One region of the Streptomyces sp. A01 genome, then DNA from elsewhere that is predicted to be linked to it. Evidence: riboswitches for the same ligand, from Rfam matches in the RefSeq annotation. Region 1 holds a riboswitch; the other holds the start of a gene.
The links. A riboswitch is a leader RNA that binds a small molecule or an ion and turns the genes downstream of it on or off. The one in region 1 is predicted to bind cyclic di-AMP.

Region 1 (4,206 bases):
CGGGCGCAGGACCAGGGCGGGAGCCACGGCGGTGGCGTCGCGTACGAACACGGCGCGGGGCCTCATCGCCGCCCCCGCCGGGAAGAGGTGAGCAGACCGGCGACGGACAGGGCGCCCCAGCCGACGGAGACGGCGACCGCCATGACGCGCCGGTCCCGGTCCGGGAGCGTCAGGCCGAGCAGCGCCGCGTCACCGAAGTCAGCGGCGATCCGCAGCGCGGTGGCGGTCCGCAGCGCCGGCCCCTCGGGCGCGACCACCATGGCGAGTCCACTGGCGGCGTCCCGCCACGCCAGTGGGCGCAGCGAGATCCGGGTGGCCGACCGGACCTGGCCGTCGTCGTCCGCCAGCCCGGAAGGCCGGGCCAGCAGGTCAGGCCACGCCGTCACCGCCAGGCCGTAGAGCGCGGTCGCCGCGCCCACCGTTCGCAACAAAGCCACCCGCATCGTCCGCATCACCCTCTCGTGCCCGCTCCGGACCGGCTGCCGCGGGCAGCCGCCGCCGACCGTCACTGTCACACCGTACGTGGAGCCGATCACGGGCGGAGGCGGGCGGGCCGGTGGCGCCCCAGCCACCACTCTCGTCGCGCTGCGGAGAGCCGGAAGCCGAGGAGCCGAGGAGAGCCGGAAGGAGTCAGAGCGCCGGACGGGTTGGTCTCAGGGCGCCCGGGACCGCTGCCGTCGCGGTGTCGGGCTGTGGGGCGTCGCGGAAGGCACGGGTGTGCGCGGCGGGGCAGGCCGGGGGCGCGGGGGAGGCCGTCCGGCTACTGGAGGCACGGGTGCGGACCAGAGACCAGCGCGGTCGCGCGGCGGTGACGGGGAACCAGAGCAGAGGGGCCCGGGGGCGGCGCGTATGACGCCGTGGGAGCCGGAGCCCGGACGAGGCCGGTCATCGCCCGCGGGGGCTCAGGCCCCTGCCGCTGAATCCGCAGGGCAGCGGCCGCCGGCCTGGTCGGCGGGGACTGACCCCGGTGCCGCCGGCAGCGCACTGCGCGTCGGCGGCACCGGGGAAGCGGGACCCGCTACGGTCCTCGGAACCCGCTACGGTCTGTCAGCGGCCCGTGGCCGGGGGCCCGCAGACCCAGGCCGCGCGGGCGCGGGCGCCCGTGTCCCGGCCTTGGTGGGCGGCGGCGCACCCGCCACGAGGCGCGCTCACTACTTGGGGGTGACCAGCGCGTCGGGGTCCCTGGGGGCGTTCTTGGCCAGCTCGGTGGACGCGTTGAGGGTGAACAGCTTCTGCCCCTTGCGGAACGGCGACATCTGGAACGTCTGCTTGAACAGGTCCTCGCCCTGCTTGGTCAGCGTGGTGGGGACGTTGACGGCCCGCAGTTCCTTGCGCGTGAACTGGACGTTCTCCCGTCGGATGGCGTACTTCAGCAGCTTGGTGGACTGCGGGGCGGCTCCGTTGACGGAGGACTTGACCATGGTGCGCGGGGCCTTGTCCACATGGTTGACGATCTTGTTGAGTTCGAGGCGGTCTTCCCGGTCGTGGAAGAGGATGCCGCCGCTCAGCCGGGAGCTGGTCTTGGTGCCCTCGTGGATCGGGAAGGCCACGCACTCCCGGTGCTTTCCGGCGAGCCGTGCCTCACCGGTGGCGACCATGGAGATCCCGCGGTCGGCGAGCCGCTGGGCGGCGTCGCCGCGCAGGCAGAGGCTGGCCTCGGCGTTGAGCGGAACAGTCGCCTCGTTGGCTTGGGCGGGCGCCATCGTGCAAGCCATCGCCGCCGCCGCGATGGCAGCGCCCGTGGTACGTCGCAACATGACTAGTCCTTTTGGTCCGGGCCGTCCGCGGTCAGGACGGCACGCAAGGACAACGGCGCGCCTCACTTTCGGGTGACGTATTCGCGGCAAGGATCACTCGCCTTGGTGAGTGTGCGGGCCGTGTGCGAGTCCTCACGCGCGGCCGCCGCCTCCGCTGGAAGCGAAGGCGGCGGTCACCGCTTGGCCGAGCGGCCCGTCAGCCGTCCTGCTCACCCCCGGCTGACGCGTACGTCATCGCACGCGGCCGTACCAGACGTTCTTTGTCCATATCCTTTCCTTACGGACCGACTTGCCCGGCTTGGGCGCGTGCCAGATGGTGTTCTTCCCGGCGTAGATGCCGACGTGGTAGACGTTCCGGCCGGAGTGGAAGAACACCAGGTCGCCGCTCTTGCGGGAGCGCGCGGACAGATGGCGGGTCTTGTTGTACTGGGCGGCCGCGGTGCGCGGCAGCTTCTTCCCCGCCTTCTTGAACGAGTAAAGCGTCAGGCCCGAGCAGTCGAACCGGCTCGGACCTGTCGCCCCGTACTTGTACGGGGCCCCCTTCTTGGAAGCTGCGACCTTCAGGGCCTTGCCCGCCGGGGTGGCCGCTTCGGCTTCGGTGGTCAGCGCCGGTACCAGCGCTGTGCCGACCAGGAGCGCCGCAGTGAGTGCGGACGCGGTGCCGAACCGGGAGGCGGGCAGGGGTATGTGTGCATGCGTGGACATGCGAGAGCCCTTCGTCATCCGCCTGCGAAAGATGACCTGTCGGGTTCGGGCTGGCGAAGTTGCCCGGCCACATGCGTGGCTTCACCCCAAGGGCCACCGCGTTCGTGGCCCGTCGTGCTTGGGTCTCCCGTTCCTGCCAATTCAGTGTTGTGCGTTCCAGGGCCCGGTACGGCGGCAGGACTCGGCGTCCGCCCGGGCCGCCCCGCCATGGTGACGAGGGCTTGGTAGTGCCGGTTAGGGATTTTGCGTCATGAACCAACCAGACTCAGAGCTGAAACGGTCTTTTGTGAAGTTCTTCACCCCGGCCCTCGTCACTCGGTGTTCGCGCCCCGCTCACCTCGCAGCCTCCCATTGGCCCCGCTTGACCTGCGGAAACCAACCCCGGCCACGAGGCGCGGCGGGCGTCATGCCTGGTTGGGACGTCGACGGAGAGTCAGGAGGGCGCGGGGGCCGGATTGGTGCCGACGAACGCGCGGAACTGCTCGGCCGGGATCAGCCGGTGCGCCGCGACGTCGGTGAACCCCGCGCTCTTCAGCTGACCCACCAGCTCTTGCGGCTCCGGCAGCGGGCCGCCGAAATCGGTGTACTCGCACCACATGTTCAGCATCTGGGAGCCCAGGCTCCCGCCTTGGCAGCCCGTCGTCAGCAGCAGCCTGCCTCCGGGCGCGAGGAAGGAGCGGGCCCGCTCCAGGATCGCGACGCGGTCGGCCACCGGGAAGTAGTAGATGTTGTTGTGCAGCGTGACGAGGTCGAACTCCGGCTCGGTCTCGAACGTCCGCAGATCGCCCTGCCGGACTTCCACCCGGTCGGCGAGCCCCCACTCCGCCAGCTGGGTGGTGGCCTGCTCCACCACCTCGCTCTGCAGATCGATCGCCAAGGCGGTCAGCTTCGGGTTGAGGGAGGCGGCATGCCGCACGTAGGTGCCGCTGCCGCAGCCGACTTCGAGCAGCCGGAGCGGAGCGGCGCGGTCCACTACGAGCCTGATGGCCTCCTGGACGGCCGGCTCCAGCGCCCGGGACGAGCGGGCGATGAGCGCCCCGTCCTGGTCGGCGTAGGTCAGCCGCCGCCCGTCACGCAGCATGGTGGGGGCGTCCAGCAGCATCGGGGCGTGAAAGCGCAGCAGCTGGTCGATGATCGCGGCGAAGGCGTCCTGCTCGGCGCGCGCGAGCTCCTTCGCCGTACTGCTCCGCAGTCGGTACCGGCCCTGCCGGTAGCCCAGCTCGCCGAGGTGGACGCCGATGTCGAGCCAGACCCGCAGCAGCTCCTTGTCCTTGCGGACGTCGAGTTCGTCGGCGAGCGTGGCGACGTCGCAGGGGCTCGCCGCGAGCTGCTTGAGCACACCGTTGCTCGCCGCCGAGGCCAGGAACGAGGTGCGGTAGACCGGTGTCAGGCAGTTCTTCGACAGGCGCAGGGTCAGCGGAAGTTGACGGTTCCTCACCAGCTTGATGACAGTCCTGATCTTCAAAGGAAGTTTCCTCACGTGGGGTGGTTGTGAGCAAGGCTCGTGCGATGTGGTGCGCCCGAGGGGGCGTCGGCCGGACGGCCTGTCGCCTGTCAGGCCGTGACACGTTCGGGGGACAGCCGCGGACGGCCGGTACGCCGCCGCGCCGGTGCGAGATTCGCGTGACCGACGTCGGCTGACTGCCATCCGCAGCTCCGCGTTTGTTCGGTCTACGCTCGCCAGGCGCCTCCTTCTATCAGGTGAGCCGTCGCCCTGCCGAGCCCACCCGCCCGCCGGGCGCGG
Region 2 (4,206 bases), on a different contig from region 1:
GCGCCACCTTCTCCAGGAAGTCGGCCAGCGTGCCGGTTACCGCACCACCGGCCTCGTCCTCATCGGTCTCGTCCTCAACGGTCCCGTCCGCGGCACCGGTCTCGTCCACGCCATCAAGATCGTCGGTGTCGGTGTCAGCGGCAGCAGGGGCACCAGCGTCGGCCAGCTCCGCGGCGTCAGACGCACTGGCGCCCGCCGCGTCCGCAGCCGCCGCCACAGCGGCAGCCGCCCCCGCGACGTCAGTCGGGTCAGCCACCTCTGTCGCCTCAGCACCAGACCCAGACCCAGACCCAGCATTCACAACAGCAGCCGGGCCGGAAGGACCGCCAGGTCCGCCCGCGCTCGGGCCGGCCGGAGCCGCCGACACGCCCCGCTCCTGCTCGAACTCCAGGGCCACTGCCGCCAGCTCCTGGAGGTTCTCCACGCGGGTCTCGTCCTGCGGGTCGGTGGAGGCCTGGAGCTCCGCGAGGTAGCCCGTGCGCTCCAGCACGGCTTCGAGGACCGTCGCGGGGCCCGCGCCCGATTCGACGATGGTTCGCAGGTCCTCCAGCAGGACATTGAACCGGCGGACGGCGTTGACGGAGCGCGCCGCCATCCCGTACGCCTCGTCCACGCGCCGCAGCGCCTGCGCGAACGAGATCTTCTCGCGCTGGGCGAGCGCGTCGATCATGGCTTCGGCGCGGTCGCCGATGCCGCGCTTGGGAACGTTGAGAATGCGCCGCAGGGGCACCGTGTCTTCCGGGTTCGCCAGGACGCGCAGGTACGCGAGGATGTCGCGGACCTCCTTGCGCTCGTAGAAGCGGACACCGCCGACGACCTTGTACGGCAGGCCGACCCGGATGAAGACTTCCTCGAAGACACGGGACTGCGCGTTCGTCCGGTAGAAGACGGCGACGTCGCCCGCCTTGGCTTCGCCCGCGTCCGAGAGCCGGTCGATCTCGTCGGCGATGAACTGCGCCTCGTCGTGCTCGGTGTCCGCGACGTAGCCGGTGATCGTGGCTCCGGCTCCGGCGTCCGTCCACAGGTTCTTAGGGCGGCGGTTCTCGTTGCGCTCGATGACGGCGTTGGCGGCGCTCAGGATCGTCTGCGACGAGCGGTAGTTCTGCTCAAGCAGGATGGTCGTCGCGTTGGGGTAATCCTCCTCGAACTGGAGGATGTTGCGGATCGTCGCACCCCGGAACGCGTAGATCGACTGGTCGGCGTCGCCGACCACGCAGAGCTCGGCGGCGGACTCGGGCGGGCCGACCAGCTCGCGCACAAGCGTGTACTGCGCGTGGTTCGTGTCCTGGTACTCGTCGACCAGCACGTGCCGGAAGCGGCGGCGGTAGTGCTCGGCGACGTCCGGGAACGCCTGGAGCAGGTGCACCGTCGTCATGATGATGTCGTCGAAGTCCAGCGCGTTGGCCTCGCGGAGCCGCGCCTGGTACATCGCGTACGCCTCGGCCAGGGTCTTCTCGAACCCTCCCGCGGACTCCGTCTGGGAGCTGCCCCCGCCAACCTGCCCGGCGAAGGTCTCCTCGTCGATGAGCTCGTTCTTGAGGTTGGAGATCTTCGCGCTGAAGGACTTCGGCGGGAAGCGCTTCGGGTCGAGATCGAGATCCCGGCAGACCAGCGCCATCAGCCGCTTCGAGTCGGCCGCGTCGTAGATCGAGAAGGACGACGTGAAGCCGAGCCGCTTCGACTCGCGGCGCAGGATGCGCACACACGCGCTGTGGAAGGTGGACACCCACATGGCGTTCGCCCGGGGGCCGACCAGCTCGGCGACGCGCTCCTTCATCTCGCCCGCGGCCTTGTTCGTGAAGGTGATCGCCAGGATCTCTCCCGCGTGCGCCCGCTGGGTGCCCAGCAGGTGCGCGATGCGGTGCGTGAGCACGCGGGTCTTGCCCGAGCCGGCCCCGGCGACGATCAGCAGCGGCGAGCCGGCATGCGCGACGGCGGCCCGCTGCTGGTCATTGAGCCCTTCCAGCAGCGCGGCCGGGTCGATGGCGGGCCGGGGCGCACCGTTGCGGTAGTACGCGTCGCGGTCGGCGGGCGCGCCGGAACCGCCCCCGGGCCCGGAGAGGTCCCAGCCCTCGAAGAGGTCGTGCGGGATCTGCTCCGGGGCCTGGCCGGCGGGGCCGCCGGGATCGTCCTCGGGGATCTCATGGTCCTCGGGCGGGGGCTCCTGGCCCGGCTTCTCAAGATCCGCCAGGAAGCTGTCATCAAAGAGGCTGCTCATCGCCAACCGAGTCTAGGCCGCCGCACTGACAACCCGCACAACCCTTTCGGGCAAATCGAACATCAGCCTTCACAGCCGCCCCACACATTGGCTACCGTGCTCGCTCATGGCGGCCCGTATCCCCGTCGGCGACAGCGTCGGCAACGGGTGGCCCGCGCCGAGTCTGGTCCGTCAGCAGGCGGCCGGAGCCGGGGACCCACCTTCCTCACCTCCTCCGGGAGGAGAGGCCAGCATCACCGGGGTGAATCGGCCCGTACCCCCACGTGCGGACCGTAGGGCAGCCTTCCTCCCCTGTCATGTACGCCGCCGACACCGATCGCGTCAGCGGCATCCTTGACGGGGGCAGCCCGAACCCGACAGCTAACCCGGTAGGCGGTCCACGGAAGGAGTCGCCTCCCTTGGCGTCGCACCGCAAACCCCGGGCACGGGGGCTGGAAGCCAGTTCCAGTCGCCGTACCGCTATCGGCCTGACCACGGCCGCTCTCGCCTCTCTCACCCTCCTCTCGCAGACGTCGGCGAACGCCGCTCCCGGCGAGCCGAAGCCCTCGGTCGAGGAGGTGAAGAAGAAGGTCGACAAGCTCTACCAGCAGGCGGGCACGGCCACGCAGGAGTACAACGCGGCCAAGGAGCGCACCGACGGCCAGCGGGTCAAGGCGGACAAACTGCTGGATGACGTGGCCGAGCGCACCGAGAAGGTCAACGAGGCCCGCCGCAAGCTCGGCGCCCTCGCCACAGCCCAGTACCGGACCGGCGGAATGAGCTCGACCGCGACCCTGCTGCTGGCCTCCGACGCGAAGAGCCTCTTCGACCAGTCACACCTGATGGACCGGATGACCGGGCGGCAGCAGCAGGCCATCAAGGACTACCAGACCCAGCAGGCCGACGCCGCGGCCAAGCGGGGCAAGGCCGCGCGAAGCCTCGACTCGCTCACCCGGTCGCAGAACGAGCTGAAGGCCAAGAAGCGGTCCGTCCAGACCAAGCTGACCGAGGCCAGACAGCTGCTGTCGAAGCTGACCGCGGCGGAGAAGGCGCGACTGGCCGAGCTGGAGCGCGAGAAGGAAGCCGAGGCCAAGCGGAAGGCCGAGGAGCTGGCCCGTAAGCAGGCCGAGAAGGAGCGCGCGGAGGCCGCGGAACGCAAGCGCCAGGAAGAGCGCGAGAACAACGGCGGCTCGGGCGACGGAACAGGCAGCGGAACGGGCAACGGGACAGGGGAAGGAACCGGCGACGACCCCGGTGGCAGCACCAGCCCCGGCTCGGGCGACACGACCGACCCCTCCGATCCCGCCGACTCGTCCTACGACGCGAAGGCGAAGAAGGCGATCAGCTTCGCCCGGGCGCAGATAGGCAAGCCGTACGTGTGGGGCGCCACCGGCCCCAATTCGTACGACTGCTCCGGCCTGACCCAGGGCGCGTGGAAGTCGGCCGGGGTGACCCTGCCGCGTACCACCTGGGACCAGGTGAAGGTCGGCAAGCGCGTGTCCACATCCAGCCTCAAGCCGGGCGACCTCGTCTTCTTCTACGACGACATCAGCCACGTCGGCCTGTACATCGGCGGCGGCAAGATGATCCACGCGCCGAAGCCCGGTGCGAACGTGCGGGTCGAGTCGATCTACTACATGCCGATCTACGGGAACGTCCGCCCGGCCTGACGCGGAGCACTGACGCGGAGCACTGACAAGCGCCGACGCGGAGCGGGACGCAGGGCGCAGGCTCGTCCTCTTCTCCGGAGACCCCCGCGGTCTCCTGATGAGGGCGGGCCTGCCGCCGCGCTCAGCTGGTGCCGCTCACGCCGTGCCCTGCTGGTGCCCTGCTGCTCGGTGAGCCGTCCGCCAGGGCTGCGGCTCGACAGCCCTGTGTCTCGACAGCCGTGCGTGACGCGCCCGTGCCGCCGCAGGTCACACCCACAGCACGGCGATGAACGTATTGGCGACCGTGAGCAACCCGATCGTGCCGAAGACGGTGGCCGACAGCTTTTCCTTGTCGCGCTT

Region 2: another riboswitch for cyclic di-AMP. It lies ahead of AC5P1B_RS09540 (C40 family peptidase); the one in region 1 lies ahead of AC5P1B_RS02290 (C40 family peptidase).

The regions. Positions count from the first base shown of each region.
Region 1 covers NZ_JBWLKN010000001.1:555,089-559,294, forward strand. Annotated here, with positions in the region: gene AC5P1B_RS02275 (alpha/beta hydrolase) at 1-51, opposite strand, end outside; gene AC5P1B_RS02280 (hypothetical protein) at 63-443, opposite strand; gene AC5P1B_RS02285 (hypothetical protein) at 1,152-1,757, opposite strand; gene AC5P1B_RS02290 (C40 family peptidase) at 1,989-2,462, opposite strand; cyclic di-AMP (ydaO/yuaA leader) riboswitch at 2,467-2,619, opposite strand; gene AC5P1B_RS02295 (SAM-dependent methyltransferase) at 2,896-3,927, opposite strand.
Region 2 covers NZ_JBWLKN010000006.1:5,758-9,963, forward strand. Annotated here, with positions in the region: gene AC5P1B_RS09535 (ATP-dependent DNA helicase) at 1-2,218, opposite strand, end outside; cyclic di-AMP (ydaO/yuaA leader) riboswitch at 2,364-2,608, shown strand; gene AC5P1B_RS09540 (C40 family peptidase) at 2,617-3,867, shown strand; gene AC5P1B_RS09545 (hypothetical protein) at 4,114-4,206, opposite strand, start outside.